DNA from 4 places in the Ensifer sp. Root558 genome. Region 3 is predicted to be linked to each of the others. Evidence: predicted binding sites of a transcription regulator. Region 3 holds the regulator's gene; each other region holds the start of a gene.
The links. The regulator LexA, encoded in region 3, represses DNA repair genes until DNA is damaged. The targets are predictions, from matches to a motif close to TGTTCNNNNTGTGTTCNG.
Positions count from the first base shown of each region.

Region 1: a site for LexA is predicted at 3,478-3,495, ahead of ASD63_RS20150 (DNA polymerase IV). Genes of this name have one in related genera too.
Region 2: a site for LexA is predicted at 3,986-4,003, ahead of parE (DNA topoisomerase IV subunit B). Genes of this name have one in related genera too.
Region 4: a site for LexA is predicted at 1,899-1,916, ahead of ASD63_RS22775 (PA0069 family radical SAM protein). Genes of this name have one in related genera too.

Region 1 is NZ_LMGC01000023.1:57,399-65,120, reverse strand. Features, by position in the region: gene dnaE (DNA polymerase III subunit alpha) at 1-703, shown strand, start outside; gene ASD63_RS20155 (L,D-transpeptidase family protein) at 813-2,042, opposite strand; gene ASD63_RS20150 (DNA polymerase IV) at 2,182-3,474, opposite strand; gene ASD63_RS20145 (hypothetical protein) at 3,642-4,283, opposite strand; gene ASD63_RS20140 (DUF3572 domain-containing protein) at 4,286-4,555, opposite strand; gene ASD63_RS20135 (response regulator) at 4,712-5,083, shown strand; gene ASD63_RS20130 (PleD family two-component system response regulator) at 5,101-6,468, shown strand; gene rpmG (50S ribosomal protein L33) at 7,048-7,215, opposite strand; gene ASD63_RS20120 (MFS transporter) at 7,309-7,722, opposite strand, start outside.
Region 2 is NZ_LMGC01000035.1:59,967-67,688, forward strand. Features, by position in the region: gene ASD63_RS26635 (aldehyde reductase) at 1-589, shown strand, start outside; gene ASD63_RS26640 (hypothetical protein) at 605-1,018, opposite strand; gene ASD63_RS26645 (GNAT family N-acetyltransferase) at 1,239-1,706, shown strand; gene parE (DNA topoisomerase IV subunit B) at 1,806-3,866, opposite strand; gene ASD63_RS26655 (alpha/beta hydrolase) at 4,079-4,999, shown strand; gene ASD63_RS26660 (UbiA family prenyltransferase) at 5,230-6,672, shown strand; gene ASD63_RS26665 (FAD-binding oxidoreductase) at 6,669-7,722, shown strand, end outside.
Region 3 is NZ_LMGC01000035.1:357,347-365,068, reverse strand. Features, by position in the region: gene adhP (alcohol dehydrogenase AdhP) at 1-268, opposite strand, end outside; tRNA gene ASD63_RS28215 (tRNA-Ala) at 645-720, shown strand; gene ASD63_RS28210 (hypothetical protein) at 874-1,476, opposite strand; gene ASD63_RS28205 (hypothetical protein) at 1,595-2,227, opposite strand; gene ASD63_RS28200 (hypothetical protein) at 2,551-2,847, shown strand; gene lexA (transcriptional repressor LexA) at 3,084-3,806, shown strand; gene ASD63_RS28190 (hypothetical protein) at 3,895-4,227, opposite strand; tRNA gene ASD63_RS28185 (tRNA-Cys) at 4,434-4,507, opposite strand; gene ASD63_RS28180 (thermonuclease family protein) at 4,660-5,394, opposite strand; gene ASD63_RS28175 (hypothetical protein) at 5,606-5,899, opposite strand; tRNA gene ASD63_RS28170 (tRNA-Asn) at 6,059-6,133, shown strand; gene ASD63_RS28165 (deoxyribodipyrimidine photo-lyase) at 6,232-7,695, shown strand.
Region 4 is NZ_LMGC01000023.1:601,872-609,593, reverse strand. Features, by position in the region: gene ASD63_RS22780 (ribonuclease HII) at 1-498, opposite strand, end outside; gene ASD63_RS22775 (PA0069 family radical SAM protein) at 716-1,873, opposite strand; gene ASD63_RS22770 (glycosyl transferase) at 2,049-2,570, shown strand; gene moaB (molybdenum cofactor biosynthesis protein B) at 2,864-3,406, opposite strand; gene ASD63_RS22760 (4-(cytidine 5'-diphospho)-2-C-methyl-D-erythritol kinase) at 3,408-4,319, opposite strand; gene ASD63_RS22755 (tetratricopeptide repeat protein) at 4,327-6,162, opposite strand; gene ASD63_RS22750 (polyprenyl synthetase family protein) at 6,323-7,339, opposite strand; gene ASD63_RS22745 (DUF2007 domain-containing protein) at 7,447-7,668, shown strand; gene ASD63_RS22740 (tRNA1(Val) (adenine(37)-N6)-methyltransferase) at 7,680-7,722, shown strand, end outside.

The DNA.
Region 1 (7,722 bases), on a different contig from region 3:
GAGCGGGCAGAGCGACATGTTCGGCGCAGGGGCGGCCACCGGGCCGGAGCGCATTGCGCTTCCGACCTACACGCCGTGGCTTGCCTCGGAAAAGCTGCACCGTGAGTTCCAGGTTCTGGGCTTCTATCTGTCTGCCCATCCGCTCGACACCTACAATGCGCTGCTCGCCAAGATGCGCGTGCAGACCTTCGGCGATTTCGCAGGCGCTGTGAAGAAGGGGGCGACGGCCGGAAGGCTCGCCGGAACAGTAACCTCGAAGCAGGAGCGCAAGACGCGCACCGGCAACAAGATGGGAATCATCGCCTTCTCGGATTCCTCCGGCCAGTTCGAGGCGGTACTGTTCTCCGAGATGCTGCACCAGTATCGAGACCTGCTCGAGCCCGGCAAGTCGCTGGTCATGACCGTGGCGGCGGAAGAGCGGCCGGAAGGCATCGGCCTGCGCATCCAGACGCTGCGGTCGCTCGAAGAAGAATCGCTGCAACTGCAGAAGGCGCTGCGCGTCTATGTGCGCGATTCCGGGCCGCTGAAGTCGATCGCCTCGCACCTCAACACGAAGGGCGACGGGCTCGTCTCCTTCGTCGTCATCAAGGACAATGGCCAGCGCGAGATCGAGGTTGAACTGAACGAGAAGTTCCGGATTTCGCCGGAGATCGCTGCAGCATTGCGCTCGGCGCCGGGCGTCATCGACGTCGAACTGGTGTAATCCGAGGCGGGGCTCCGCTGAATTGCAGTGGAGCGGCGATTGAGCCGGCTTGGAACCTATCGACCCGCGGCGGGACGCTCGCCGGGTGCTTGTCTGCCGGTCTCGCAGATCAGTCGCCGGGACGTGTCCGAGTAATGGTGATGAAGTCGGTGCCCTGACCGGTCTCCAACCCGCTTTCCACATCGGCAATCGAGAGCGACGAGCCCTCGGCGAGCAACGCTTCCACGCGCCTGCGCACAACGTCGGAGATCGTCATGCGCGCCAGCGTGCGCTGGATGCCGTTATAGGCGAAGGGATCGGCCTCCGTGGAGATGCCGAGCCGCTTCTTCGTCGAGGCGGGCAGGTGGTCCTCGAGCGAGACGCCGAACCATTTGCCTTCGGCACCTTCTTCTTCATTGTGCCGGAACTGGAGGAAATGCGTTCCGAGCGCCTCTTCCGGCTTGTCGATCGTAAGCCCGGCTTCAAAGAGCGGCTTGAACCCTTGCCGCACGAGGATCTTGCCGTTTTGCGGTGGCGTACGTCCGGCCTTGCGCAGGAGCCGGTCGGTCAGGTCCGGTGTCAGCTTGCCGTCGCCGTCGATGCCTTCGCTTGCCTGGAAGGCACGCAGGGCCGCAATCGTCGCCGGCCCGGCATGGCCGTCGATCGCGCCCGGCGCGTAGCCGAGGAAATCCAGGGACGTCTGAACCTCGCGCATGGTGTCGCGGGTATCGCTGCGGGTGATCAGGATACGGATCGGCTCCTCGGTGGATCGCGCCGAATTGGCGCCGCCGGGCGGCTCCCGCATCGCCACTTCCACCGGCGCATCGCCGGCCTGGCTGATCGCCGGTCTGAGCGGCACGTCGGAAAGCGGCGGCTGGAGATCGATCGGGGCCGGGCGGAAGAGTAGGGCGCTCTTGACCTCCAAGGGCGTTATCTGCCGGTCGGAGATCAGCACGTGCACGCCGCGCTCGGTCAACTTGTAGAGCGAGGCAGCAAATTCGCTCGGCAACCGCACGCAGCCATGGGACGCCGGATAGTCCGGCACATGGTTGGAGCCATGCAGAGCAATGCCCGACCAGGTGAGCCGCTGCATGAACGGCATCGGAGCGTTCGAATAGATGTTCGATTTGTGATGACGCCGCTTTTCCAGGATAGAAAAGATGCCCGATGGCGTCGTGTGGCCCGCCTTGCCGGTCGAGACCGGTGATGTCGCAATGACAGCGTCGCCGTCATAGACGACGAGCGATTGCTGATCTTTCGAGACGATGATCTGCAGCGGCCCGCGACTGCCTGCAAAGCCGGTAGCCGGCGACAAAAGCAGTGCGACGACGCTGGCGGTGAGAGCGAAACGCGATACCATACACTCAACCCAACACGTGACTTGGCGAACAAGCCTAGCCTTCAATCTTTAAGGAATTCATCCTGCTGTGTGGGCTGTCGATCAAGGTTGCGTGATCGCTTTGCGAAGCGTGCCTGCTCGGGCAAGCACGCTTGTGGTCTCATGGATCGCGTTTTCTGGTGCCGAAAGTGTAGCCGGTTTCGACGCTCGCCTTGCCGAATTTGTCGCGCAGCTTGTTGATCGCGTCCTCGGCCGCAGCGCGCCTGGTGGCCGCGGGATCGACGAGATCGGGCGGATCGGCGAGATCCGGGGCGGAGAGATCGCTGACGCCGATGCCGATCAGCCGATACTTCGTTCCGTCCGCCTCTTTTTCGAGAAGCTGCAGGCCGATGCGGAAAATGCGGTCGGCAAGGCGGGTAGGGCTATCCAGGCGCCGATTGCGGGTGCGGATCTTGAAGTCGGCGGTTTTGAGCTTGAGAACGACCGTCTGGCCGGCGAGTTCCGACTTTCGCAGCCGGTGGGCCACTTGCTCGCTGAGGCGCCGCAGATGCGTGACCAGGTCGTCATAGCGCGCGATATCGTCGTTGAACGTCGTCTCTGCGGAAACGCTCTTGGCTTCGCCGTCGATTTCGACCGCTCTCTCGTCGAGCCCGCGCGATAGGCGAAAGAGCCGCTGCCCCATGGTGCCATAGCGCCGCATCAGGTCGCCTTCTTCCATGGTCTGCAATTGCCCGATCGTGCGCACGCCGTCACGCTCCAGCGTGGCGGCAAAGGCCTTGCCGACGCCCCAGATCAGGGTCACCGGCTTCTCGCGCAGGAACTCCAGCGCCTCGGCTTGGCCGATGACGGAAAAGCCGCGCGGCTTTTGCAGGTCGGACGCCACCTTGGCGAGAAACTTGCAATAGGAGAGGCCGACCGAGACGGTGATGCCGACTTCCTGCTCGATCCGGCGGGCGAGCCGCGCAAGCGTGCGTGCCGGTGGATCGTGATGCAGTCGCTCCGTGCCGCTGAGTTCGAGGAAGGCTTCGTCGATCGACAGCGGCTGCACCAGCGGGGTCAGTTCCTGCATCAGCGTGCGCACCTCGCGGCTGACGCGGGCGTATTTCTCCATATTGGGCTTGATGACAATGGCCTGGGGGCAGGCTTCCAGCGCCTTGAACATCGGCATGGCCGAGCGCACGCCGTGAATGCGGGCGACGTAGCAGGCGGTGGAGACCACACCGCGCTTGCCGCCGCCGATGATCACCGGCTTGTCGGCAAGCTCCGGGTTGTCGCGCTTCTCGATCGAGGCATAGAAGGCGTCGCAGTCGATGTGCGCCAGCGTCAGGTCATAGAGCTCCGCATGCCGCAGAATGCGCGGGCTGCCGCAGGCAAGGCAGCGCCGCACCGACGCCGCCTGTTCCTTGAGGCAGTCGCGGCAGAAGCCTGGAGAGTGAGCAGCGCTGTCGGGCATATCGGGAACAAATATTGAACATTGCGACCTTAAGCTCTACTCTAGCGAGTCTCAAGGAGGCGCGATTGGAAATCACAATGCAATTGTCGCCGTTGAAAAGGATCACCGGGCGCGTCTTTCGCAGCGCCGGCGCGGCTGAATTTGCGCCGACGGGCAGCCGATCCGGGCTAGCCGCGGAAGTGCGCGCGAATGGCTGCGGCTGCCTCCGGCCAGTCTGCGACGGCGCGGATGTCGGCGTCGAGCTTCGGCGCGAGCGCCTTGAACTCCGAGTCGGCCATGAGGTTTATCGGCAGGCAGGTCGGCGCGTGATCCTTCACCGATCGCAGGTTGCGAAGCATGTCGTCGATGAAGACGAGGGGGACGGTGCGGCTGCCGTGAAGTTTTTGGACGATCGGCCCCTTCGGCTCTTCGGACGCAAGCAGCGGATAGGGCAGGCCGAGCCGGTCAAGAAGAGCGCGACGAACCGCAGCGTGCTGCGGCGGCATCGCAGTCAGAAAGACGATATCGGCTTCCTCCGACAATGCGGCCAGGGTCTCGACGACCTTGGCGGCGGGCGTTTGCCAACGATCCTGCGAGCCGTAGAAGGTGTCGAGCAGGATCTTGACCTCTGGCTCCGTCACCGGCTGCTCGTCCGCGTGGGTGATGATGTTGCCGGTCAGGCGAAACGATCGGGGCAGGAGGACATGGCCGCAGCTCCCAAGGAACGCTTTGAACGGATTGATGAATTCAAGCACGACATCGTCGATGTCGCTGACGATCAGCGGGCGGTTTCCAAGCGTGATGCGGTGAGCTGTCGGCGCGTTTGCCACCCTCAATCCTCGAAGCCTGCGTGGCCGGAAAGTGCCATATGGGCGCGCACGACGTCTTCAGGCGCCGTACCGGTCGCCGTGCAGAATGCCATCAGGGTCGGCTCATGGTCCATCAGAAAGGCGACGAGCCCGCCCATGAAGCCGGGTTCGGCAATCGCGTTGCGCAACGCCGTTGGGTCCGTGCCGGTCAGCGCCAGAAAGCGGGACAGAAGCTCAGGCTCGCCGGCAAGCCAGGAGAGAATGTCGATGGCGATTTCGTCGGCGCTCTTCAATGGTTTGTCCCCGTATGGTTTTTACGTGCGGAGTTACCTATTTTTCAACCAAATAGGCCTATCTCTGACGTTGAGGAAATGGGTCGAGTCGTCGGCTCCGCACGTTAATTGTCCTGAGGAGACTTGCAAGGTGACGATGGACAGCAAGGGATCGACATGCCCAAACAGGTGATGATTGTTGAGGACAACGAGCTGAACATGAAGCTCTTCCGCGACCTGATTGAGGCCTCCGGCTATGCGACGATCCAGACTCGCAACGGCATGGAGGCGCTCGAGCTCGCGCGCAAGCATCGGCCCGATCTCATTCTCATGGACATCCAGCTGCCGGAGGTTTCCGGTCTGGAAGTGACGAAGTGGCTGAAGGAAGACGACGAGCTACACGTCATCCCGGTCATCGCCGTGACCGCTTTTGCTATGAAGGGGGACGAGGAGCGGATCCGCCAGGGCGGGTGCGAAGCCTATGTCTCCAAGCCGATCTCCGTACCGAAGTTCATTGAGACGATCAAAACCTACCTGGGCGATGCCTGAGCGGCGGGAAAATTGATATGACTGCGCGTATTCTTGTTGTCGATGACGTTCCGGCCAATGTGAAGCTGCTCGAAGCCCGGTTGCTTGCCGAGTACTTCGACGTGCTGACGGCCAGTGACGGTTATGCCGCCCTGGCGCTCTGCGAAAAGACGCCCATCGACCTGGTGCTGCTCGATATCATGATGCCCGGTCTCGATGGTTTCGAAGTCTGCGAACGGCTGAAGGCGAACCCGAAGACGGCACATATCCCGGTTGTCATGGTCACCGCGCTCGACCAGCCTTCTGATCGCGTGCGTGGCCTGAAGGCCGGCGCCGACGATTTCCTGACGAAGCCCGTCAACGATCTGCAGCTGATGTCGCGGGTGAAGAGCTTGGTGCGCCTGAAGAACGTCAGCGATGAGCTGCGCCTGCGGGCCCAGACGGCGCAGACGATCGGGCTTGAAGATGTTGGCCGGGCGGACCGGCCTGACGAGCCCGGCAACGTCCTGCTCGTCGATGGCCGCGGCTCGTCGCAGGAGCGGCTGCAGCGCGCCCTCAAGCCGATTGCCGAGGTCTCGGTCATCTCCGATCCGCAGGCGGCATTGTTCGAGGCGGCGGAGAACAATTTCGACCTCGTCATCGTCAATGCGAATTTCGACGACTACGATCCGCTGCGCCTCTGCTCGCAGTTGCGCTCCCTGGAGCGCACCCGGTTCATCCCTATCCTGCTGATCGCCGAGCAGGGCAGCGACGAGTTGGTCGTCCGCGCGCTCGATCTGGGCGTGACGGACTATCTGATGCGGCCGGTCGATCCGAATGAACTGATTGCCCGGTCGATGACCCAGATCCGGCGCAAGCACTGCAATGACAGGCTGCGGTCGAGCGTGCAGCAAACCATCGAGCTTGCCGTCACCGACGGCCTCACCGGGCTGCATAACCGGCGCTATTTCGACACGCACCTGAAACTGCTGATGGATCGGGCTGCTGCGCGCGGTCGGCCGCTGTCCATCTGCATGACCGATATCGACCGCTTCAAGCAGGTTAACGACACCTACGGCCATGACGTTGGCGACGAAGTCTTGCGGGAATTCGCCAATCGCATCCGCACGACGGTGCGGGGTGCCGACCTTGCCTGCCGGTTCGGCGGTGAAGAGTTCATCGTGGTGATGCCGGATACGTCAGCCGAAATGGCGGCCGGTGTCGCCGAGCGTCTGCGCACGATCATCGAAAGCCTGCCATTTGCGATCCCGCAGGCGGACGGCCCCCTGAAGGTCACCGCGTCCATGGGGATTGCCACGCTCAGGCCCGGCAGCGACACGGCCGAAGCGCTGCTGAAGCGCGCCGATATGGCGCTCTATCAGGCCAAGCACGAAGGCCGAAATCGGGTGGTGGCAGCCGCCGCCTGAGCTGCGCCTCCTGCGTTTCTGGCCTCAAAGCACCCCAGGGAATTTCTTTGCCCGCCTCTTGCGGCCTGCATTCAAAGTTGTATTCTCGCGTCACCTGTTGCTACCGGGGAGTTTGGGTGGCAGCAGAGATCATGCAGTGTGCCTGTCCAGGTCTGATACAGAATTAACCATGCGCCGAGCGGCACCGCTCCGCGCATTAAGAATTCGTTGATTTTTTTTTATTTTCAGGTGATGCTCATGAAAGAGGGGGCATCCAGCCTTCTGCGATATTCGTTACCCCATGATGCTCAGGTCCGCCGCATCTCCTGGGTCGTGGGGTCGGTCGGTTGGCTTTTGGCGTCCGCGGAATCCTCGTGCCGCAGTCAGAGGCCAGCCGACCCCCTTTCCGACACGCCGTCCCGCCTTCGGGGCGGCGTTTTGATTCTGGGGGAATAGCAGGGGCGGGCGAGCCGTTTCCTCCCCCTGGCGTGGAACCCGTTTCACTCAGCGCCTACGCTAGATGCTCAAGGCATTGGCCTAAAAAGGAAAGGGCGCCTGACCTTGCGGTCGGCGCCCTTCAATTCCCGAAAACCGGCGATCTTACTTGATCTTGGTTTCCTTGAATTCGACGTGCTTCTTGACGACCGGGTCGTACTTGGTCTTCGTCATCTTTTCCGTCATCGTACGGCTGTTCTTGGTCGTGACGTAGAAGAAACCCGTGTCGGCTGTCGAAAGCAGCTTGATCTTGATGGTGGTGGCTTTTGCCATGGTCGTCCTGCCTTTGTAACAATGAAAGCCGTGGACAACCGGTTGCGGGCCACGGGCAAGGTTGGCGCGAAACTACAAATCGCGGCCGAAAAGTCAAGACCGTTTTGGTTTCAAAACGATCCTGACCACCGAAAGCGCGACATAGAGACCGAAAAAGCCGGCGATCGCCCAGGCAAAACCGTTGTTGCCGGTGGCGTCCATTGCCGCGCCGATCGCCTGCGGTCCAGCGACGGTACCGACGGCGTAGGAAAACACGAAGGCCGCGTTGGCGGCGGCGAGATCCGCGCCCTGAAGCCGTGAGCCCAGGTGGCTGAGGCCGACCGTGTAGAGGCCGGAGACACAGCCGCCCCAGAACAACAGCACAATTGCCATCAGGAACCAGCTCTCGACCAACAGCGGCAGGAACAGCGCGCCGATAAGACCGATCAGCGTCATCGCAGAGAGCAGTGTGCGCCGGTCTTTGACCCTGTCGGAGAGCATGCCGACCGGGATCTGGAAGATGAAATT
Region 2 (7,722 bases), 300 kb from region 3:
GGACGATTGGACCGATCCGCAGTCATCGCTTGCGACACCCTACTACCGCTCCAAGACCTTCGCCGAACGCGCGGCCTGGGACTATGCGGCTGACAGCGGCCTGGAGCTTGTGGTCATCAATCCCGGAATCGTCCTCGGGCCGGTTCTTGGCCATGAGATCGGCACATCCGTCGCCGTGGTGCGCAACCTGCTCAAGGGGAACTATCCCGCCTTGCCGAAGTTCGCCGTGCCGGTTGTCGACGTCCGCGACGTGGCGGATGCGCATGTGCAGGCCTTAAGCGTCGCCGCAGCGGCAGGCGAGCGTTTCCTGATTGCGGGAGAGGCGCTTTCCCTTGCGGATATCACGGCCATCCTCCGGCGCAGGTTCCCTGAACATGCGGGCAGGCTTCCGAGGTTCGTGCTGCCCAATTGGCTGGCAGGGCTTGCCGCCCCCTTCGATGCGGGCCTGCGCCTCATCGTGCGCGAACTCGGGCATGACCCCCGCATTTCCAACGAAAAGGCGCGCCGTGTTCTCGGGTGGCAGCCGCGCTCTGCCGAAGAGGCCGTCGTGGCCTCGGCGAACAGCCTGATTTCGGCCGGCCTCGTCTGAGGCGTGCTTGGCGCGTCAGTCGGTAAAGCGGCGCGCGACCCAGGAATAGCCATCTTCGACATAGCGCACCGGCTTCGTGACGATGGTCTTCAGCTTCTCCCGATCGGGGATGGCGCCCGACAGGAAAGCCAGCGTGCGTTTCGGCAATCCTTGCTCGGGTTCCGGCTCCGCTGCCGGAACGGGCAGCGCCTGGTTCTGCTGGGCGCCCGGTGGCGGCGCGGGGATTTCGGCGACGCTGGGCGCCGAGCTCTCGCATACCGCAACGACGACCGGATAGTTCGCATTGGAAAACTTCGGCAGTTGCGCGTTCGAAGCCGTGTCGCACTGCGCGATCGATGGCCAACTGCCGTTGACCGTCGAGATGTACTGGCATTGGCTGACGTCGTGGTCGCAGCCGAGAATGGTCATGACTATCAGCGCCGCTTGCATCGCATTCCCATCGTCTTTGCAGGTTGTGGTGGATCAACCTATGCCTGCATGATTCTCCTCGAAATAGGGCGATGCTGCCGGCAGCGCGGAACAAATTGTTTCAGCCTGTTAGGCGGATTGATGGGGAGGCATACGAGCCTGCGCCATTTGACGTATTGGTCCGGGCGTAGGCCGGCGGTAGTTTGGCGCAAAACCACGCCTGAATGAAAAGGACGACCGATTGCCTGCCGTAATCATAGCCCAGGAGACGCCGCGCCAAGCTGAAGTTCTGCGTCTCCTGGAACTCTCTGACGCCTACGCCGCCTCGCTCTACCCCGCCGAGAGCAATCACATGGTCGATCTGTCGAACCTGGAAAAGCCGGAGGTATCGTTCTTCGTCGCACGGCGTGGCGGCGATACCGTCGGCTGCTGCGCCCTGGTTGATGCCGGTGACGGGACTGCGGAAATCAAGCGCATGTTCGTCGATCCCGAGGCGAGGGGGCTGAGGGTCGGCAAGTTGTTGCTGCAGGCGCTGGAGGTGCGCGCGGCGCAACTCGGACTGGTGGCAATCCGCCTCGAAACAGGCATCTATCAGCCCGAAGCGATAGGCCTTTACAAGGCGGCCGGCTACGTCGAGCGCCCGCCGTTCGGGGGGTATCAGCCGGATCCGCTGAGCCTCTTCATGGAGAAGCCCGTTCACGTTGCGTAAGCTCGAGCGGCCTTCAAACCCTGAATACAGAAACGGCGGCCTGTGAGCCGCCGTTTCTGTATGGATTATTGTGATCCTGCTTGCCGGCAGAAAGCCGGCTCAGATGTCCAGGTTGTCCGCAAAGACAGCGCGCTCCTGGATGAAGCGGAAGCGGGCATCCGCCTTCGTGCCCATCAGGTTGTCGACCGCTTCGCGCGTGCCCTCGAAATCGACATCGTCGATCTCGACCTTGAGCAGCGTGCGGAACTTCGGATCCATCGTCGTTTCCTTGAGCTGCGCCGGCAGCATCTCGCCGAGACCTTTGAAGCGGCCGATCTCGACCTTGCCGCGACCGGCAAACTCGGTGCGCATCAGCTCCTCGCGGTGCGCGTCGTCGCGGGCATAGAGCGTCCTTGCGCCCTGGCTGATGCGATAGAGCGGCGGCACGGCGAGATAGAGGTGACCGCCGCGGATCAGTTCGGGCATCTCCTGGTAGAAGAAGGTAATCAGCAGCGAGGCGATATGTGCGCCGTCGACGTCGGCGTCGGTCATGACGACGATGCGCTCGTAGCGCAGATCCTCTTCCCGGTACTTGCTGCGGGTGCCGCAGCCAAGCGCCTGGATGAGGTCGGCAATCTGCTGGTTGGCGCCGAGCTTTTCTCGACCAGCGCTCGCCACGTTGAGGATCTTGCCGCGCAAGGGCAGGATCGCCTGGTTGGCGCGGTTGCGCGCCTGCTTCGCCGAGCCGCCTGCTGAGTCCCCTTCGACGATGAAGAGTTCGGCGCCTTCAGCGGTGTTCTGCGAGCAGTCGGCAAGCTTGCCGGGCAGGCGCAGCTTGCGCACGGCCGTCTTGCGGTTGACTTCCTTTTCCTTGCGCCGGCGCACGCGCTCCTCGGCGCGCTCGACCACCCAGTCGAGCAGCTTGTCGGCCTCGGCCGGATTGTCGGTAAGGTAATGGTCGAAGGGATCGCGCAGCGCATTTTCGACGATGCGTTGTGCTTCGACTGTCGCTAGCTTGTCCTTGGTCTGGCCGACGAATTCCGGTTCGCGGATGAACACGGACAGCATTCCGGCGGCCGAGATCATCACGTCATCGGTGGTGATGAGCGCTGCACGCTTGTTCTGCTTCAGCTCGGCATAGTTCTTCAGTCCCTTGGTCAGCGCGATGCGGAAGCCCGCCTCGTGTGTACCACCCTCAGGCGTCGGAATGGTGTTGCAGTAGGAATGAACCTGCTGGTCGCCGCCATACCAGGTGACCGCCCATTCTAGCGAACCGTGACCGTTGGCCTTCTCCGATTTGCCGGCGAAGATCTCGCGGGTAACGGTGAATTCCTTGCCGAGCGTCGCCGCCAGGTAGTCCTTCAGGCCGCCCGGGAAGTGGAAGACGGCCTTGTCCGGGATCTCCGAACCTTCCTGCAGCAATGACGGATCGCAGGACCAGCGGATCTCGACGCCACCGAAGAGATAGGCTTTCGAGCGCGCCATGCGGAAAAGCCGGCCGGGCTCGAAATGCGCGTGCGGTCCGAAAATATCCGGGTCCGGATGGAAGCGGACGCGCGTGCCGCGGCGATTGTGCACGTCGCCGAGTTCCTCGAGCCCGCCCTGCGGAATACCGCGGGAGAAGCGCTGGCGATAGAGCTTGCGATTGCGGGCGACCTCGACTTCGAGCGCGTCGGAGAGTGCGTTGACGACGGATACGCCGACGCCGTGCAGACCGCCCGAGGTCTCGTAGGCCTTGCCATCGAACTTGCCGCCGGCATGGAGCACCGTCATGACGACTTCGAGCGTCGACTTGCCGGGGAATTTCGGATGGTTTTCGACCGGGATGCCGCGGCCGTTGTCGGTGACTGTCAGGAACCCGTCCGCGTCGAGATGGACCTCGATGAAGTTCGCATGGCCGGCGACCGCTTCGTCCATCGAGTTGTCGATGACTTCGGCAAAGAGATGGTGCAGCGCCTTCTCGTCGGTGCCGCCGATATACATGCCCGGGCGACGACGGACCGGCTCAAGGCCCTCGAGCACCTCGATCGCCGACGCATCGTAATCGCTGCCATCGCTGCCTTTCGGGGCAGGGCGCGGCTCTTCGCGCGCGATGGGGGCTGCAGCCACGGCCGGCTTGGCGCTCGGCTGTACGGCCTTCGGTTGCTCGGGCATTGAGAAGAGGTCGCTGTTGTCGTCCATGGGGCCGTTCGGATCGTTCCTGTCGTTCGGGAATGCCAGAGGCCATAGCAAGCCCCAGGCTCTGCCGCCATCCCCCGGCGGTCGAATCACCTGAATTCTGCCAGACTCTCACAGGATACGCGAACAAAAGGAGAATTTCTGGCGCCGGCCGCCGATGATTTTTCGCACGAACGGCCGTGTTTCGGGCCAAGTGTTGCTTTGCGGTGCGGCCAATGGCAAGGCTTGCGGCGAAAGAGGGAGCCCGTCATTTGGCCGTGTCCACAGTTGTTTTTCCGTTTCGTGCCTGCCTGTTCGCCCTAGCCTTGGCAATTGCCGCCTCGTCGGCAGAGGCGCAGACGCTCAAGCCCTACAAGGACGATCTGTTCTCCTATGCCAAGGTGCTCGACCAGGAGGATGGTGGTGACGACCTGACGGTCGACTACCAGGAACTGCGGGATATCAACGAACGCGACGAAATCCCGGAACGCCGGGTGAAGCGCGCCTATGTGTCGCTTGGCGTGAAGAACGAGCAGGTCAATGAAACGCTCGATATCGGTGGCCGCGCGCTCGACGTGACCCGTGTCGGCCCCGATCGCGGCGCCAGCTTCTCGGTCATCTTCATCCATGGCCGCAGCGGCGACCGTCGGCTCGGTGCCAACGACTTTTCCTTCGGTGGAAACTTCAACCGGCTGAAGAACCTCGCCGTCGCCAATGGCGGCGTCTACTACGCCCCGAGCGTCCGCTCCTTCGATACGGCAGGTGCCGCCGATATCGCCGGCCTGGTTCGATACGCGTCCGAACGTTCCGGAGGCCGTCCGGTCGTGCTCGCCTGCGCCTCGATGGGAAGCTTCATCTGCTGGGGTGTCTCGCGCGACGCCTCCGCCGTCGCAGCACTCTCCGGCATGATGGTCATGGGCGGCGTCAGTGATCCGGACTTCACGAAAAGTGCCGCCTACAAGGCGAAGCTGCCGATGTTCTTCAGCCATGGAAGCCGTGACAGCGTCTATCCCGCCGAAGGCCAGAAGGCGCTCTATCGCTCTCTCAAGGCCAAGGGCTATCCGACGCGCTTCGTGCTTTTCGAAACCGGCTCGCACGGAACGCCGGTGCGCATGACCGACTGGCGCGATGCGCTGAACTGGATCGGCAGCCGCTAATGCATGTCGCGCAAAAGTGTGCAGCGGTTTTGCTGCAGCGACATGCATCAAAACAAGAGCCTAAGGCCTGGTGCGTGAATCTTCGTTCACGCGACAGGCGATAGGCGTCGCCCTGCTGCTGCGGATTTGTTAACCAGCCCGCCAATTTGCGAGCGAAACAAAGGCCTGCGTTTCCACTCTGGAAAGTTGAAGTCGTGATGATACCGGCAACTATGGCTGGGATGGACTTCATGGACGCGCGCACCGAGACACGGCACATTCCGCTGTGTGTGGATCTTGACGGCACTTTGCTGGCCGCCGACACCCTGTGGGAAGGGGCGGCGATCATCCTGCTGCGCAATCCGCTGATGCTGTTTCCGATGCTGGTCTGGCTGGCAAAAGGTAAGGCACGCCTGAAGCACGAAGTGGCCCTTAGATCCGGCCGCCGTGCGGAAGACTGGCCTTATCGGCAGGCCGTCATCGACCGGCTCATGGAGGAAAAGAAGAGCGGGCGAGAACTCGTGCTCGTGACCGGCGCAGCACCGTCCGTTGCAAACGACATTGCCGCCCATGTCGGCATGTTCTCCTCGGTCATGCATTCGACCGACGCGCTCAACCTGACGAGCAGCAACAAGCGCCGGGCGCTGGTAGAGCGGTACGGCGACGGCGCCTTCGACTACATGGGCAACAGCCGTGACGATATCGCCGTCTTTGAGGTGGCACGCCGCGCGATCGTGGTCTCGCCCGATGCGGCCGCGGAAAGATGGCGTCGCAACCATGATGCCGAACGGCTCGATACCGGCAAGGTCAGCGCGCTTGCGCCGATGAAGTCGATCCGCGTGCATCAATGGGCGAAGAACGTGCTCATCGGCGTGCCGATGATCCTCAACCACGAGGTACTGCACTTCGATGCGATCGTCAGCGTCATCATCGCCTTCTTTGCCTTCAGCTTCCTCGCATCCGCCGTCTACGTCATCAACGATCTTTCGGACCTTGCCAACGATCGCCGCCATGCGAAGAAACGTTACCGGCCGCTCGCGAGCGGCCAGATGTCCGTGCCGACAGCGCTGGTGCTTGCAGGCTGCCTCATCATCGCGTCCGTGGCGCTGACCGTTCTGTTGCCCTGGAAGTTTGCCGGGGTGCTCGCCTTCTACGCCTGCGCGACGACGGCCTATACCTTCGTGCTGAAGCGCAAGCTGCTCGTCGACGTGTTCACGCTCGCCGGCCTCTACACCACACGCATCGTCGCTGGCGCGGCCGCGACCGGCACGGAACTGTCCTTCTGGCTGGTGTCCTTTGCGATCTTCTTCTTCCTGAGCCTCGCGCTGGTGAAGCGTTACGTCGAGCTGCACGAATTCGAGGACAAGGACGGCGGCAACGTGCCGGGGCGTGGCTATCTCGCTGTCGACTTCGAGATGGTCGGCCAGGCCGGCGTTGCCTCCGCCTTCACCTCGGCCCTGGTTCTGGCGCTCTACGTGCACAGCAAGGAACTGCAGGAGATGTACACCACGCCCTGGGCGTTGTGGCCGCTCTGCCCGCTGGTGCTCTATATGTTGCTGCGCATTTGGATGCTTGCGCGCCGCGGCATGCTGCATGAGGATCCGGTCGTCTTCATCATGCGCGACTGGCGCAGCCAACTGACCATGCTGATCGGCGCGCTGCTGATCCTATTTGGAGCCATCGGGCCGCAATGACCCTGCAAGACCATGAAAGCTGGGGCCGCATCGACAATCGCGTGCGGCCTGGAATTTCGCCTGACGACTATGAAGACCGGCTCGGCAGCCTTGAGGCCGAAGGCTATCTGCCTTTCGGCAACGGACGCAGCTACGGCGACAGCTGCCACAACGATCGCGGTACGCTGATCGAAAGCAACCTTCACGGCCGGATACTCGCCTTCGATCCCGGCACCGGCATGATGACCTGCGAGGCGGGGGTGACGCTGCGCCAGGTGCTGGAACGGGCGATCGAGCATCGTTTCTTCCTGCCGGTGACGCCTGGCACGGCTTTTGTCACCGTTGGCGGCGCGGTCGCCAACGACGTGCACGGCAAGAACCATCACGCGCGCGGCACCTTCGGCAATCACGTGACGCGTTTCACGCTGCTGCGCTCGACCGGCGAACGGCTGACCTGCTCGCCGGTCGAAAACCCGGAACTCTACGCCGCGACCATCGGCGGTATGGGGCTGACCGGACTGATCCTCACCGTCGATATCCGGTTGATGAAGGTGCCGTCGCCGCATGTGCAGCAGCACGCGATCCGTTTCGAGAACCTGGACCAATATTTTGCCCTCGTCGACGGCGTCGATGCCGAGCATGAATACTCCGTCGCCTGGATCGACCAGCTCGCAAAGGGATCTCGAATGGGCAGGGGCGTGCTGCTCGCCGGCGATCATGCCGACGGTTCCTGCGAACTGCCCGACATCCCCAAGGGATTGAAGCTGTCCGTGCCGTTTTCGCCGCCGTTCAACCTCCTCAACCAGGCAACGCTCAAAGGCTTCAACGAGTATTACTTCCGCAAGGTGAAGCCGGGCGAGACGGTGACGACCGTTCCCTGGACGTCCTATTTCTATCCGCTGGATGCGATCGGCGCCTGGAACCGGCTCTATGGCCCGCGCGGGCTCTACCAGCATCAGAGCGTCTATCCCGCGGAAAACGCACCGGAGATCACGGCCAAGCTCATGGAAACCGCCCGCCAGGCCGGCCATGCGTCGTTTCTGACGATCCTGAAGCGTTTCGGCGACATCG
Region 3 (7,722 bases):
GAACGCCGACCCTGTCGCCCTCTTTCACTCTTTTGACACCGGCGCCGACCGCCGAGACATAGCCGACCCCCTCGTGCCCGGGAATGAACGGTGGGCTGGGCTTCACCGGCCAGTCGCCATTTGCAGCATGGAGATCGGTATGGCAAACGCCCGTTGCTTCGTATTTCACCAGGATCTGTCCCGGCTGCGGCGTGGGCACTGCCACTTCCTCGATCGTCAGGGGCGCGCCGAATTGCCGAACGACGGCTGCCTTCATCGCCTGAGCCATTTGCCAATCCTCCTCCAATCGCCGGGCCACGGAGAGGTTTCTTTGGGAACAGTGGGCCGGCAGGGGCCTATCTCACATACGAAAATCGTGTAATTGGCTCGAGCATCATGGCGCTCACAGCCAGTGCCCGGACGTCATTTCCTGCTTGGCGTATACCGCCAACACTTCAACGCGGTTCACGTAGCGCCATCGTCAGGTTGCAGCGTAAACCCGCCGGCAGAGTTCGACAATGGGTGGAGTGCAGAAGCGGTTCAGAGACCGACCGCCTTCGGCGCCCGGCCGGATCGAACAACGCATATCGTGCAACGGCGTTCGAGCGGGCGCGCTGGCGCGCGTATTGACAGGATCGGCGCCGGTCGTGTTGACTGAATGCTACGGGGCCGTAGCTCAGTTGGGAGAGCGCCGCAATCGCACTGCGGAGGTCGAGGGTTCGACTCCCTTCGGCTCCACCAAAACGATCAGAAGGTGCCCGGTTGCCGAGGTATCGGAACAGCGGCTGATTTGTCATCAGCAGATCGCCAGTTCGAGTCTCTCTGGGGACACCGCCATGCTAAGCCACCGTCCGGCCTTCGCGAAACGCTGCCCGATCCCGTGGCCACCTGCTTTCAGAGGCTGAACGGATCCCGCGCCGAGCGCTTCTCGCTCGGTGCATTGAACGGGTCGGCTTTCTTCTCCTTGGACTTGCGGCCCTCGTCGGCGATAATCTCGTCGACCGCCCGCTGGCACTTCATCAGCTCGTCGGCCGCCGGGCCGGTGCCGCGCAGGCTGAGATTTGCGATGACGCGATCTTCAAACGCGATGGCCAAGGCCCGCTTGCGCACGAAGCCCGTCAGGAACTCGGCGTCGGTGACGTTCACGAACAGAAACTTTCCGCTCGCATCACCGGCAGCGGTCGCCGAAGCGCTCCAGGGATCGGTCTTGTCGAAGCGGAAGGTCAGGTCGTACTCTTTGCCGACCTCGAGCGACCTCCAGTCGTCGCTGGCGAAGCTCATATAGAGCGGCGACTCGGAGCCCTTGGGATAGAACCCAAGGCGCAAGGTGACCCCGCCGTCGAATACCGATGAGATGAAGCAGGAGCCCTCCATCGAGGTGTCGGAAGCAACGGTCCAGCCGTCGACATCCTTCCACTTGATGATTTCGGACTCCTCAGCCGCGGCCGATCCCGCGGCGATCAGACAGCTTACCAATCCGACCAGCAATCTACGCATGCAAAACCCCCGTTTGCCCGCATTTTGATAGGTCCCCCCGTCACTGTCGAGGGTACCTAGCCGATCCCAGGCAATATTTTAGGAATATTCACCTCTCTGCGGCAAGCGGACGCGCCCATCACATGGCGAAAGGATCTTTCGACGACTTGGTCTGGCCGCCGCCGGCAAAGGGATCGTTGTTCGGCGCATTGCCACCGGCACCCGCAAAGGGATCGTTCGCCGCTCCCTGACCGCCATTCGGGATCAAGGCGCTCACCGCCTCCTGGCACTTGAACATCTCGCTTACCGCCTTCATCGAATCACGCAGGCTGAGGCTCGCGACGACGCGCCCCTCGAAGGCCAGCGCCAAGGTGTTCTTGCGAACGAATTCGGTAAAGAAGTCGGTGTTGGAAAAGTTGACGACAAGGGCCCTGGCGCCGGTCAGATCAACACCGAACGCAACGGCCGGCCACTGACGACCACGGTCGAGCTGCAAGGCAACATCGTATTCCCGCTGCGGCTCGATGGACTTCCATTCGGCATTGCCGATCGAAAGAAACGCCAGGTTCGTCGATCCCCGCGGATAAAAGCCGATACGAAGGATAGCGCCGGCGTCATAGCTCGTCGCCGCGTAACACGAGCCGCCCAGGGAGCGATCGGATCCCACCGTCCAGGCGTTGATCCGTTTCCAGATATTCGAACGCCCTTCTTCGGCAGACGCCGCTCCAGCCGTGAGCAACAGGCCGAGCACCACCAACGACAATCTATGCATGCAACCACCCCACTTTCCACGCAAAGTTATCTTTTTTTAGAGGCCTGTCGAGACGGTGAAGGCCCTTCCCCGCAGGGATTTTTGCGCGCCCCAGGCCCGATGCGAAAGCTGGCAGCTCCGATGCATTCTCCGCGCCGGTCCATGAAGAACGGCCGAGACGAGGTTGAGATCGAGCGGCTGGCGCAAATCAGCCACAGCCTGCGGGCAAAGAGCTGTTGAACATGGCAGAGTGATCGCCATGCTTGCTGGACTTCGGAACGAAAGCGCGGTTCACATCGTTTACCAACCCGTAGTCCCACCCCTTCATCAAGTGGACGATCACCGTGCTTGCCGCCCTGCTTCTCGCTTCGATAGTCGCATCGCCCAATATGCCTGACGTCAAGCTCAGTGCCGCGACGGTGGATGAACTCCAGACCGATTTCGAACGGGCCGTGCCGTGCCATCAGATCGATGGACGCAATGTTTGGAAGGGCGCGCTCGCCTTCTACATCCAGTCCTTCGTTTATGACGGCGATACGCCCGTTGCGACCGATGCGGCCGACGCAGTGCTTCCGGAAGACAACAGCGCCGAAACGGTGAAGGAGTTCGAAGACGCCTGCTCGGCCTCGCAAGCGACTTAAGTCTCTCCGCGAAGAGAGCCGCGATTCGTTCGAATCACGCGCGCGATTGACCTGCCCGGCGCTGTTTTGGGACGCAACCGTCGCCGAAAACCGCCCCGCTCCCGCAAAAGTGACCAATCGCCCCCCACAGAAGCAGCCAATTGCCTGAATTCACGGAATTTTAGGCACTTGCGGAACACATATGGAACAGATAGTGTCTGTTCTTGATTTGTTTCACGCCTCTGGAGCGACGTGCCATGCTGACCCGCAAGCAACAGGAATTGCTTCTGTTCATCCACGAACGCATGAAGGAGTCGGGCGTACCGCCGTCTTTCGATGAAATGAAGGATGCGCTCGACCTTGCGTCGAAGTCCGGCATTCACCGTTTGATCACGGCGCTCGAAGAACGCGGGTTCATTCGCCGGTTGCCGAACCGGGCGCGCGCGCTCGAAGTCATCAAGCTTCCGGAAGCCTACGCCGCCGGCCAGCAACAGCCGCGCAGGGGCTTCTCGCCGAGCGTGATCGAGGGCAGCCTCGGAAAGCCGCCGGCCGCCGCTCCTGCCACGCCGAAGCCGGCGCCGGTCGCCGAAAGCACGTCTGTTTCCGTCCCGGTGATGGGGCGCATCGCTGCCGGCGTGCCGATCTCGGCGATCCAGAACAACACCCATGACATTACCGTTCCGCTCGACATGATCGGCAGCGGCGAGCATTACGCCCTCGAAGTAAAGGGCGATTCGATGATCGAGGCCGGCATCTTCGATGGCGACACGGTGATCATCCGCAACGGCAACTCGGCCAATCCCGGCGACATCATCGTGGCGCTCGTGGACGACGAGGAAGCGACGCTGAAGCGCTTCCGTCGCAAGGGCGCGTCGATTGCGCTCGAAGCGGCCAACCCCGCCTACGAGACGCGCATTTTCGGACCGGATCGCGTGAAGATCCAGGGCAAGCTCGTCGGGCTGATCCGCCGCTACCATTGAATTCCAGGCAGAACGCCGAATCAAAAGAGCCTCGCCACTGAAAGTGGCGAGGCTCTTTCCGTTTAAGGCGACCTGAAATCCAGATCGCTTATTCGTGGATCGTGTATTCGCCGAGTTCGCAGAGATCCTGCGTGTCCTCGGTCGTATCGAGGGCCGAGCCTTCCTCGAATTCGAATCGCATGTCGTATTTGCAGACGTCCCGCCCGTCGGCAATGGTGATCTCCATGCTCTCGCCGGGGTTCAGGACCTGCCGACCGAAAACATCGTCTTCCCATTCATTGACGCCGACCGGCGACGTATAGAAATTCGTCAGTACCGCGCCGGTGTTGTTCTTCAGCTGGAAAACCAGGTCGTCCGCGCGCGCCTCCATAGCGGTCGCCGCAAAACACGCCAACGCCGTCAGGATCAGTCTCTTTTTCATTGATGCCATTGCCTCCGTTCTTAATGTTGACGGACGCTACCGATACGGTTGATCTCAGCGGAGTCATCGTTCCCCCTCTACCGAATTCACCGAAGCGATAAGATCCGACGGAGGCATAGGCGACGTGGCTTGCGCGGACGTGTCGCGAATTTTACCGCGCTGCCCTAAGGCAGAACGCCAAACCAAATTTAACGAGGTGAGATTATTGGAGGCCTCGCCCGGAATTGAACCGGGGTACAAGGATTTGCAGTCCTCTGCGTCACCACTCCGCCACGAGGCCTCACAGCTCGGATAACCAAGCGTTGGCGCGGATTTAGAATGATTGCAGAAAAACCGCAAGAGGCATTTTCTGAAAAACGCGCCGTCGATTTGCAGGACGGATACTTTCCACAGAACGATCGACGATGTCCGCCGATCGTCTCCCAGCTGATCTCAGCACCAGGGCGTCGGGCGCCCTTCCCACGGCCGCACGAGCCCCTCGGAAACGAGTACACGTCCAAGAGATTGGTCACCGCGGGTGACCAGGCGCAGTTTCTCGCCGGCCTTGGCATCTGATCGCCCTCCCGCCGAGATCAGCCTGAAGTCGCCTGCATTCAGCAATTCGCGCAGGCGCTGCTTGGCGTAGAAGCCGCGCGAACGCTCCTTGTCGCAGCTTGCCTGGCGGATTCGCGGCGCATCGACATCGGCGACGCGGATCGTCTCGCCATGGAAGACGAAGGTCGCGCCATCGATCACGCAGTTGTCGTTGCGAATGCCGCAAAAATAGAACTGATCGGTACGGATGGATGCCGTCTTCACCTCTTCATTCGGCCGCACGAGAGGGGTTGGCGGCGTGACGCCGACATTCACCGACGGCACCGGGGCGGCCAGGGCAACCTTCGTCGCCGGGTTGGGCTTCGGATTCGGTTTGTGCCTATCCGCCTGCTGGGCAACGCGCTCCTGCGCTTCAGGAACCGCGCGCTGAGGCTTCGGCTTCGTTTCCGATCGCGATGCAAAGGCCATGACATCGGAAACCACCGGCCAGTGCCGCAACTCGGCGCGATGGTCGTAGGCCATGACGCCGCCAAGGGTGAGCGCTGCGGCCAGATACCACGGCGCCATGCCGCCCTGTTTGCTGGTGCTTCGGCCCGAACTGCGGCGTCGACGTTTCGTAGTGGCTTTGGCCATCGGTCCCCATCCTGATTCGAGACCGCATTATGCGTTTGATGGGTTGCCGAAAAGTTTTCGAGGGCACCCCAACAGAGGGGAAGACCGCCAGGAACCGGTCATTCGCCTGCGCGGCCACGGCCCTTGTTGAGAGATTCGGAATTGCTACGGGACGGCCAAAACTGCCGACCGCCCTGCCCTCGACAACAAGATCGTTAAATCGGCGTCCGCCTCAGGAGCCGTTCGACGAGTTGGCCTTCCCGCGCCAGCGCGCCCACCAGACGGCCAGACGACGACGGCGGCGGCGAACCGAGGGAATGTCGTGGGAAAGCACGATCAGGCCCAACGGTATCATCCAGAAGCCCAGCACGGGCAAGAAACCGAGAAAACCACAAAACACCAGCAGCGAACCCAGCAGGATGCGCAGCAGGGGCGAGTCGGGCAACGCGATACGCCATTTTCCCAGCACGATCTGTCGTGTTTGCGGATCAATGCCGAAATGCGTCTGCTTCCTGTTTTTATTCATCATTCCCTATCCGGCGTGTTTTCCCACAATTGGGGACTTCTCCACAGCCTCGCAACGGAACTTGTCATTTTTTTTGAAAAAAGCGCTTGGCAAATCAGAAAAGCATGCGTATTAGCAGCCTCACTTCTGAAGCGCACAGCACAACAGCGGCGCGGATGATCCCTGGTAGCTCAGCGGTAGAGCATTCGACTGTTAATCGACAGGTCGCCGGTTCGAATCCGGCCCGGGGAGCCACTTTCTAAAAGAGCCATTTGCAGCGATGCGAATGGCTCTTTTTCATTTTGCACCTATGTTCTCCAGGTGATCAATCCCCAACCTCCCGATGGTTCTTCATGACAAAGGCCGCGGCGCCGCCCATCATCGTCTGGTTCCGCAAGGATCTCCGCCTGGCCGACAATCGCGCCCTCTCGGCTGCCGCCGGCGAGGCAGCCGTCATTCCCCTCTATATTCGCGAACCCGCCGACAGCGGCAACGGTGCGCTCGGGGCGGCGCAGGCGTGGTGGCTGCACCATTCGCTCGAGGCCTTGGGCGCAAGTCTCGCGCGGCACGCTTCTCGCCTCGTTCTTCGATCAGGCGCGCCGCTTGACGTGATTGTCGAGATTGCGCGCGCAAGCGGTGCGGAGCGCATCTACTGGAACCGGCGCTACGACCCGAACGGCATCGCCACGGATACCGCGCTCAAGAAGGCGCTGGCCGAGCGGGGAATCATCACGGAGAGCTTTGCAGGACAATTGCTGCATGAGCCCATGCGGCTGCTGACGACGACGGGCGGCCCCTACCGCGTGTTCACGCCGTTCTGGCGCGCGCTCGAACTGAAAAACGAGCTGGCACCGCCGATCGACCGGCCGCACCATATCGCAGCCCCGGGAGCATGGCCGCGATCGGAACGCCTTGACGACTGGTCGCTGCTGCCGACGAAACCGGACTGGGCGGCGACATTCAGCGAGGTCTGGACGCCGGGCGAAGACGGTGCGGCCACCCGTCTCGAAGAATTCGTCGATGAGAAGCTCGACGCCTACAAACGCTGCCGCGACATTCCCGACGCGGATGGCACATCCCTGCTCTCGCCTCATCTCGCCTTTGGCGAAATTTCGCCGGCGCAGGCCTGGCATGCGGCAGCTGGGCCCCAGGCCGATAGCGGCGAAGGGGCGGCCACCTTCCGCAAGGAACTCGCCTGGCGCGAATTCTCCTATCATCTGCTGTTTCATTATCCGGAGCTTGGCCGCCGCAACCTCGACCGTCGATTCGACCGCTTCCACTGGCTGAACGACGAGGACGATTTTACTCGATGGACCAGAGGGCTCACCGGATACCCGATCGTCGATGCCGGCATGCGCCAGCTATGGCGCCACGGCTACATGCACAATCGCGTTCGCATGATTGTCGCCTCCTTTCTCATCAAGGACCTGCTCGTCGACTGGCGCAAGGGAGAAGCCTGGTTCCGTGACACGCTGGTCGACGCGGATCCGGCCAACAATGCCGCAAGCTGGCAATGGGTCGCCGGATCGGGCGCGGACGCCGCACCGTTCTTCCGCATCTTCAACCCGGTCCTGCAAGGGGAGAAATTCGATCCCGACGGTCTCTATGTGAAGCGCTTCGTGCCGGAGCTGGAGCGCCTCCACCCGCGCTATGTCCATCGCCCCTTTGCAGCGCCCGCCACGACCCTTGCCGAAGCCGGCATCGAACTCGGCACGACCTACCCGAAACCGATCGTCGACCATGCCCTTGCCCGCGATCGGGCACTGGCAGCCTTCCGGCAGATCACAAGCGCAGCGGGACTCTCCGAGGAGACGTAGAGCCTCCGGTAGAATTCCTCAGTTGGC
Region 4 (7,722 bases), on a different contig from region 3:
GTCGCGGGTGACCTTGGCGACGATCGAAGCGGCGGCGATCGACAGCGACCGCGCATCGCCCTTGACGACCGCCTTGGCGTGGCAGGTGAGGCCGGGCGGCACGTCACGGCCGTCGACGAGCACGAAGCGTGCGTTCGAGGGCAGGCCGGCCACGGCGCGCCGCATGGCTTCAAGGCTTGCCTTGCGGATGTCGGTGGCGTCGATCGTGCCGGCCGAAGCCGAGGCGATCGACACTTCGGACGTGGCGAGGATTTCTTCGAACAGTTTTTCGCGCGCCTGCGCCGTCAGCTTCTTGCTGTCGTCGAGGCCCGCGGGAATGGCGTCCGGATCGAGGATGACGGCGGCGGCGACCACCGGTCCCGCGAGCGGCCCACGCCCGGCCTCATCCGCTCCGGCGACCGGCCAGAAGCCATCGCCCTTGGCCGAAAGCTCGAAACTGAAACCGGGCGCTTCGATGATATCGGGAAAAAGGGGAGAATCGGACGATCTGCGAGACATAAGTCTAATTCGCATGATCGACCGATTCTCTTCAAGCCCCCAAGTCCGAGTGCGGCGGCGGACGGGGGATTACCGGGGCCCACGGCGGGTAAGGGGCACCGGAACTGCTATGCGATCTGAGGCGCCCGCTATCGGGTTCGCCTGGCGGTGCGGGGCGATCATCTCTCGCTGCGCGCCGATTACGAATTGCGGATGCTACCAGGCGATCGGAAAGCCTTCAAAGAAGCGAGAGCTGCACCCCCGTTCCGAGCGGCGGCACGAAGAGATCGTCGCGCAGCTGCCGGCGCGTCGGGTTGAAGCCGAGGCGCTTGACCGCCAAGTCGAAGCGGCGGCCAATCTGCCACGCATAGGGGCCGGCGCCCTTCATGCGTTTGCCGAATTCGGCGTCATAGTCCTTGCCGCCACGCATGGAGCGGATGAGCGACATGACGTGCCGGTAGCGGTCCGGATAATTGCGCAGCAGCCAGTCGCGAAAGAGCGGGCTGACCTCGAGCGGCAGCCGCAGCAGGACATAGCTTGCTTCCGTTGCTCCGGCTGTCCTTGCTCCTTCGAGCACGCGCTCGATCTCGTGGTCGTTCAGCGCCGGAATGATAGGGGAAACGAGAACACCGGCCGGGATGCCCGCTTCGGCAAGCATGCGTATCGCCTCCAGCCGCTTGCTCGGCGTAGAGGCCCGCGGCTCCATCGTGCGGGCGAGCTTCCGGTCGAGTGTCGTGACGGAGATGCCGACGCGAACCAGTCCCTTTTCCGCCATCGGCGCCAGGATATCGATATCGCGGGTGACCATCGCTGATTTGGTGACGATCATGACCGGATGGTTGGCGTCCCGCAGCACCTCGAGGATCTGGCGCATGATGCGCCACTCCTTCTCGATCGGCTGATAGGGGTCGGTGTTGGTGCCGATGGCGATCGGCCTCACCTTGTAGTCCTGCCGCGCCAGTTCGCGCTCCAGAAGTCGCGGTGCATCCGGCTTGGCAAACAGCTTCGCTTCGAAGTCGAGGCCGGCCGATAGGCCCATATACGCGTGCGTGGGGCGGGCGAAGCAATAGATGCAACCATGCTCGCAGCCGCGATAGGGATTGATCGAGCGGTCGAAGGAGATGTCGGGAGACTCGTTCCTCGTGATCACCGTGCGCGGCTTCTCGACCTGAACCTCGGTCTTGAACGGCGGCAGATCCTCCAGGCTTTCCCAACCGTCGTCGAACGTCTCGCGGCTGCGCGGTTCGAACCTGCCGGACATGTTGATCCCGGCGCCGCGCCCCCGGCGGCGATCGATGTCGATCCGGAGGCCCGTTGCGCTCATCATCGCTTCGGCCACATCTGCCGTGTTGGCGGGCGCAAGGGCACCCTGCCTGATCTGAGACAGCTCGGTCATTGGAATCTCCCCGGAATCAGATATTTGATCCCGTTTTGTTCTGATTATTTTCCTATCGCGAATGAGAGAACGATTCAAGAACAAAAAATTGGAATTTCGGTTTTGTCGATCAAGGCACCGCTTCGGTCGATGTCCTGGATGTAGCAATTGCCGTGCCGATGCGTTACGAGAAACCATGCTCACGATCATCATGGAAACCCGCGACAACGAAGCCGAACTGGCGCAGACGCTTGCTGTGTTGGTTGCCGGCGCCGTGGAGGGGCTGGTCAGCGATGTGATCATCCTCGATCATGGTTCGAAGGATGGTTCGTCCGATGTGGCCGATGCCGCTGGATGCCGTTTCTGCCGGGATTGGGATCTCGCCGATGTGGTGGGTTCGGCGCGTGGCGAATGGCTGATGTTGCTGGAGCCGGGCGCCCGCCCGATCGGCCGCTGGATCGATGAACTGGCCGAGTACGTGTCGATGAACAAGGCACCGGCCCGCTTCTCCGGTTCGAGACTGCATCGCAGGCCTTTCTTCCGCCGGCTGACCCGGCGGGGAAAGCCGCTGGAGACAGGCTTTCTCCTGCGCAAGAACGATGCTCTTGCGGCCGCCCGCGGCAATACGGGCCTGGATGCCATGACGAATGTCCGCTCTGTCCGCAAGCTCTCGACCGAACTTGTTCCGGCCTGGGTCGCCGTCGAAGCCAGGCGGTAACGCCGGTTCGTAGCGCGCAAAATTAAAGGTGCCAGTCCCGGGGGGACGGCACCTCCAAGCGGCTCTCAAATGACCTTGTTTGGTAGATTTCTATCCGGGCAGCATTCTGGCTACCCGTCGTATCCAACATTGCATTCCGCCTGGGGGACAGAGGCGGAAGGGTCTTGCGGCGCGAGGAATAGAACGTGCGGCGGTCGTTCCTCGCTGTGTCAACGCTTGGAGACTAACGAGAGGAGAAGCGACCGTCAGTTACTAAGGTAACAGGTCGGCCAAGCCGGAACGGTCCAAGCTCTTCAGCCACGTTTCAGATGCTCGTCGAGCCGCGGCATGATCTCCACGAAATTGCAGGGCATGTGCCGATAGTCGAGCTGTTGCTTGAGGATGCCGTCCCACGCATCACGGCAGGCACCGGGCGAACCCGGAAGGACGAAGATGAAGGTGGCGTTGGCAACGCCGCCAGTTGCCCGCGACTGGATCGTCGAGGTGCCGATCTTCTCGAAGGAGATACGGTGGAAGACTTCGGAGAACCCGTCCATGCGCTTCTCGAACAACGGTTCCAGCGCCTCAGGCGTCACGTCCCGCCCGGTGAAGCCCGTTCCACCTGTCGTGATCACCACGTCGATGTTGGGATCGAGCGTCCAGGCCTTTACCTGGTCGTAGATCTTCGTCTTGTCGTCGGAAACGATGGCGCGCGCCTCAAGCCGATGGCCGGCGTCACGCACCCGCGCTTCCAATGTGTCGCCCGACTTGTCGTCGGCGCGCGTGCGCGTGTCGGAGACCGTGAGGATGGCGATCCCGACAGGAATGAACGGACGCTTTTCGTCGATACCGGCCATGCTATTTCCCTTTGCCCACTGTCCTGCAGGCGAGAACGTACCACCCGGGGTAGGCCTCCGAAAGAGCGCGCGCTGTCGCAGCCGCGCGCACGTCGCTGTCGAAAAGGCCGAAGCATGTGGCGCCTGAGCCCGACATGCGCGTGAGCGCCGATCCGGCTTCGGTCAATGCCTTGCAGACCGTGCCGATCACGGGCTCAAGGCCCTCTGCCGGCAGCTGCAAATCGTTGCGCATCGTTGCGATCGCAGAAATCCACTCGGCCGCCGTGCCGGCTCTGTGAGGCGCAACGAGCGGCGGGTTCGTCTTGTTGGCGAGGGCCCGGAAGACAACCGGCGTCGAGACGGCGACGAGCGGATTGACCAGCACGACCGGCAGCGCGGGGAAATCCGCAAGCGGCGTAATGTCCTCGCCGATCCCCTTCGCGAGCAGTGGCGTGCCGGCAAGACACATCGGCACGTCCGCTCCGAGCTGCAGCGCGATGGCGCCGAGGCGGGAGGGTTCGATCGTCGCGCCCCAAAGATCGAGAAGCCCAAGAAGCGTCGCCGCCGCATCCGCGGATCCGCCGCCAATGCCCGAGGCGAGCGGCAGGTTCTTCTCGAGATGCAGGTGGACCGGCCCGGCCGTGTCGGGGTCAAGTGCCTGCAGTTCGGCGCGCAGCAGGTCCCGTGCCTTTAGAACCAGGTTGCCGCCCGCGCCGGCATCCATCGGCAGCGCGGCGGCAAACGCGCCCGAAACCGTGAAGCGATCCGCATCCGCCGGCGAGAGACCGATGCGATCGCCGCAATCGGCAAAAGTGACGAGACTTTCGAGAAGATGGTGGCCGTCGGCGCGCTGGCCGACGACGTGAAGGGCCAGATTGATCTTGGCGGGGGCTGCACGCGTCAGCGCGAAGCCCGCGATGTCACCTTCCGACATGGAACGGTCAGGACTTCTTGTCCGGCGCCGGTGCTTCCGGGGTCACCTTCTTCGGCGCGGTTTCCTTGGCATCGGCCGAGGCGGGGACCGCTTCCTTGAGCGGCGGCAAGCCGTTCTCGATCTTTGCCTTGATCTTCGGGATCTCTGCTTCCTCGGGCTTCAGTTCGAGCGTCTGCGTCCACTGGAACACGGCTTCGAGCTTGCGGCCGACGCGCCAGTAGGCGTCGCCAAGGTGATCGTTGATCGTCGGGTCGCCGGCCATCAGTTCGGCCGCCTTCTCCAGTTCCACGACTGCGTCGTCGAAGCGGTTCATGCGGAAATAGGCCCAGCCGAGGGAATCGACGATATAGCCGTCATCCGGCTTCAACTCGACGGCCTTGCGGATCATCTCCAGGCCTTCTTCGAGGTTGATGTTCATGTCGACCCAGGAATAGCCGAGATAGTTCAACACCTGCGGCTGGTCCGGATTGAGCTCCAGCGCCTTGCGGAAGTTCGGCTCGGCCTTGTCCCAGAGCTTCTGGCGCTCATAGGCGATGCCGCGTTGGAAGAACACCGTCCAGTCGCTGCGCTTCGGGACGGAGCCGATCTGTTCGACGGCGCGATCGTAGAGTTCGCCCATCTCCTTGTAGTCCTTGGCGTCGGAAAGCACGCTGCCATAGGCGAGATAGTTGCGGATGTTCTTCGGATCGACGTCGATGAGCGCCTTCAGGTGCTTCTTCGCCTCGTCGACCTTGCCGATGCTGGCGAGGCTGAGCCCGAGCTGTAGTTCCGAAACGCGCCGCATCGGCGAGGTCTCGGGAATGGCCTTGTAGAGTTCGATCGCCTCGTTCGGTTTCTTCAGGTTTTCGGCGATGCCGCCGAGCATGACCAGGATGTCGGCGCTGTCAGGGTCGAGCCGGCGCGCGGTCTGCAGGTAGAGCGAGACGATGTCCTCGGCGCCGTCGCGGTTGAGTGCCGCACCGATCGAGAAGAGCACGGCCGCAGCGCCCTGGGTGGCGTTCTTGACCTGCTGTTCCTGCGGAACACCATTCTCGATATCGGTCCTCAGCGCCTGCAGCGGCGTGTAGTTGTTGACCATGTTTTCGCCGACGGCGACGGTATCGAGCGCCTTCTGCTTGTTGCCTTCGCGCGCCTCGAAACGGGCAAGCGCTTCGACCGCGCGCATGAAGGTGTCGGGAGCGGCACTTCCGCCCTCGCGGTCGAGAATGGCATCGTTGAGCCTGGTGCGCGCCGTCTGCTTGTCACCCGCAGCAACCGCGATCGCGCCCGCATGATAGTTCTTGAACACGCGGAACCATTCAGGACCGTCAAGGCCGTTGATCTCGGCGAGTGCTTCCTTCGGCTTGCCCTGGCCGAATTTCGCCCAGGCCGAAAGCAGGCCGTTCATCAGCCGGTCGAGATCGTTCGGACCCTGGTAGTTCAGAAGCTTCTGTGCGTTGCGATACTCGCGCTTGCGGATCGCCTCGATCGCGCGAATGACCGTCGTGATGCGCTCGACGGCCGGGTCGGACTTCAACTGCTCGGCAATCTTCGCGCCTTCGTCGAACTGGCCCGCCATCAGAAGCGTGATCATCAGCCGCTGCTTGACGTCGTTGTTGTTCGGCTCGAACTGCAGCGCGATGCGGTAGAGTTCTGTGGCGGAAGCGAAGTCGCGGTCCGTATCGGCGGTGCGGGCAGCGAGAAACGCGCCGGAAAAGGTATTGACCGACTTGATGTCGAACGGCTCAGTTTCCTCGACGGCTGCGGTCTTCTCCTCGGCAAATGCCTGGTAGCCGCCGCTGACAGCAGCGAGAGCCAGCAGTGCTGCGCCGCTGAGGAGGCGGAGAATCGTCTTTTGCCGCATGTCAAACCTTTCGCGCCGATTGCTCGGCTTTCGCACCACTAAGGGTTGTTTTCGGAGTCAGCCACATATAGCCCAACGCAACTCTTGAGGAACAGAATGGCTTTTTTGGCGCAACGCGGCAAGAAAATCCTGTCGCTCGTTCTGACCTGCCCGGAGCCCGTCAGCTGACGCGATCGATGCAGAAGTCGATGACTTCGGTGAGCGCCGATTTCCAGGGAGACGCCGGCAGCGGCGCCAGCGCATCGCGGGCAATCGTGCCGTAATGCTGGGCGCGCGCGATGGTGTCGCTCAAGCCCCCATAGCGCTTGATCAGGCCGAGTGCCTTGTCGAGGTTCGCGTCGCTGCTGTCGCCGCCTTCGATCGCCTCGCGCCAGAAGGCACGGTCTTCCGCCGTTCCGCGGCGATAGGAGAGGATTACCGGAAGGGTGATCTTGCCCTCGCGGAAGTCGTCGCCGACATTCTTGCCGAGGTCGCTCGACGAGCCGCCATAGTCGAGCACGTCGTCGACGAGCTGGAAGGCGAGGCCGAGGTTCATCCCGTAGGATTTCAGCGCGTTGCGGTCCGATTTGCTGGTCTGGGCAACGATCGGCCCAACTTCGGCCGCGGCGGCAAAAAGGGCTGCGGTCTTGGCACGGATGACCTGGAGATAGTCGTCCTCGGTCGTTTCCATGTTCTTGGCGACGGAGAGCTGCAGCACTTCGCCTTCGGCAATGACCGAAGCTGCGGTCGACAGCACGTCGAGCGCGTCAAGCGAGCCGACATCGACCATCATGCGGAAGGCCTGGCCGAGCAGGAAGTCGCCGACCAGCACGCTTGCCTGGTTGCCCCAGATCGTGCGTGCGGTGGATTTGCCGCGGCGAAGGTCGCTTTCGTCAACGACGTCGTCATGGAGAAGCGTCGCGGTGTGCATGAATTCGACGCTGGTTGCGAGCTTGACGTGGGCGTCGCCCTCGTAGCCGAACATCGCAGCGGAGGCGAGCGTCAGCATCGGGCGCAGGCGCTTGCCGCCCGAAGAAATCAGGTGGTTGGCGACCTCGGGAATCATCTGAACGTCGGAGCCGGCCTTCGACAGGATAAGCTGGTTGACGCGCTCCATGTCCGCAGCGGTCAGATCAACGAGCGGCTTTACGGACGCCTGTTTGTTTTTGCTGTCTTCCAGCGGTATCACTACGCCCACACCGGGACTCCTGTTTTCATTGTCGCTTTCGACAATAGGAAGGGGTGTCCCGTGCGGCAAGAGGCGAATTGTCCCGCTTGCTGAAATAGGACAGGAAAAACCGCCGGATGAAGGAATTGATCCGTACCAACGATGCCGTCGTGCTCTCCTTTGCCGAGAGCCTGATGAAGGATGCCGGCATCGCAAGTCTCATCGCCGACCAGGGGATGAGCATTCTTGAGGGCTCGCTCGGACTCTTGCCCCGTCGCTTTCTGGTCGCCGAGGAAGACGCGGACGCGGCGCGCCGGATCCTGATCGATGCCGGGCTCGAGGCGGAGTTGCGCCCTTGAGCACGGAGCCGATGCCGGCTGCGACCGAAACCGTCGATGCATTTCACCGCGGCA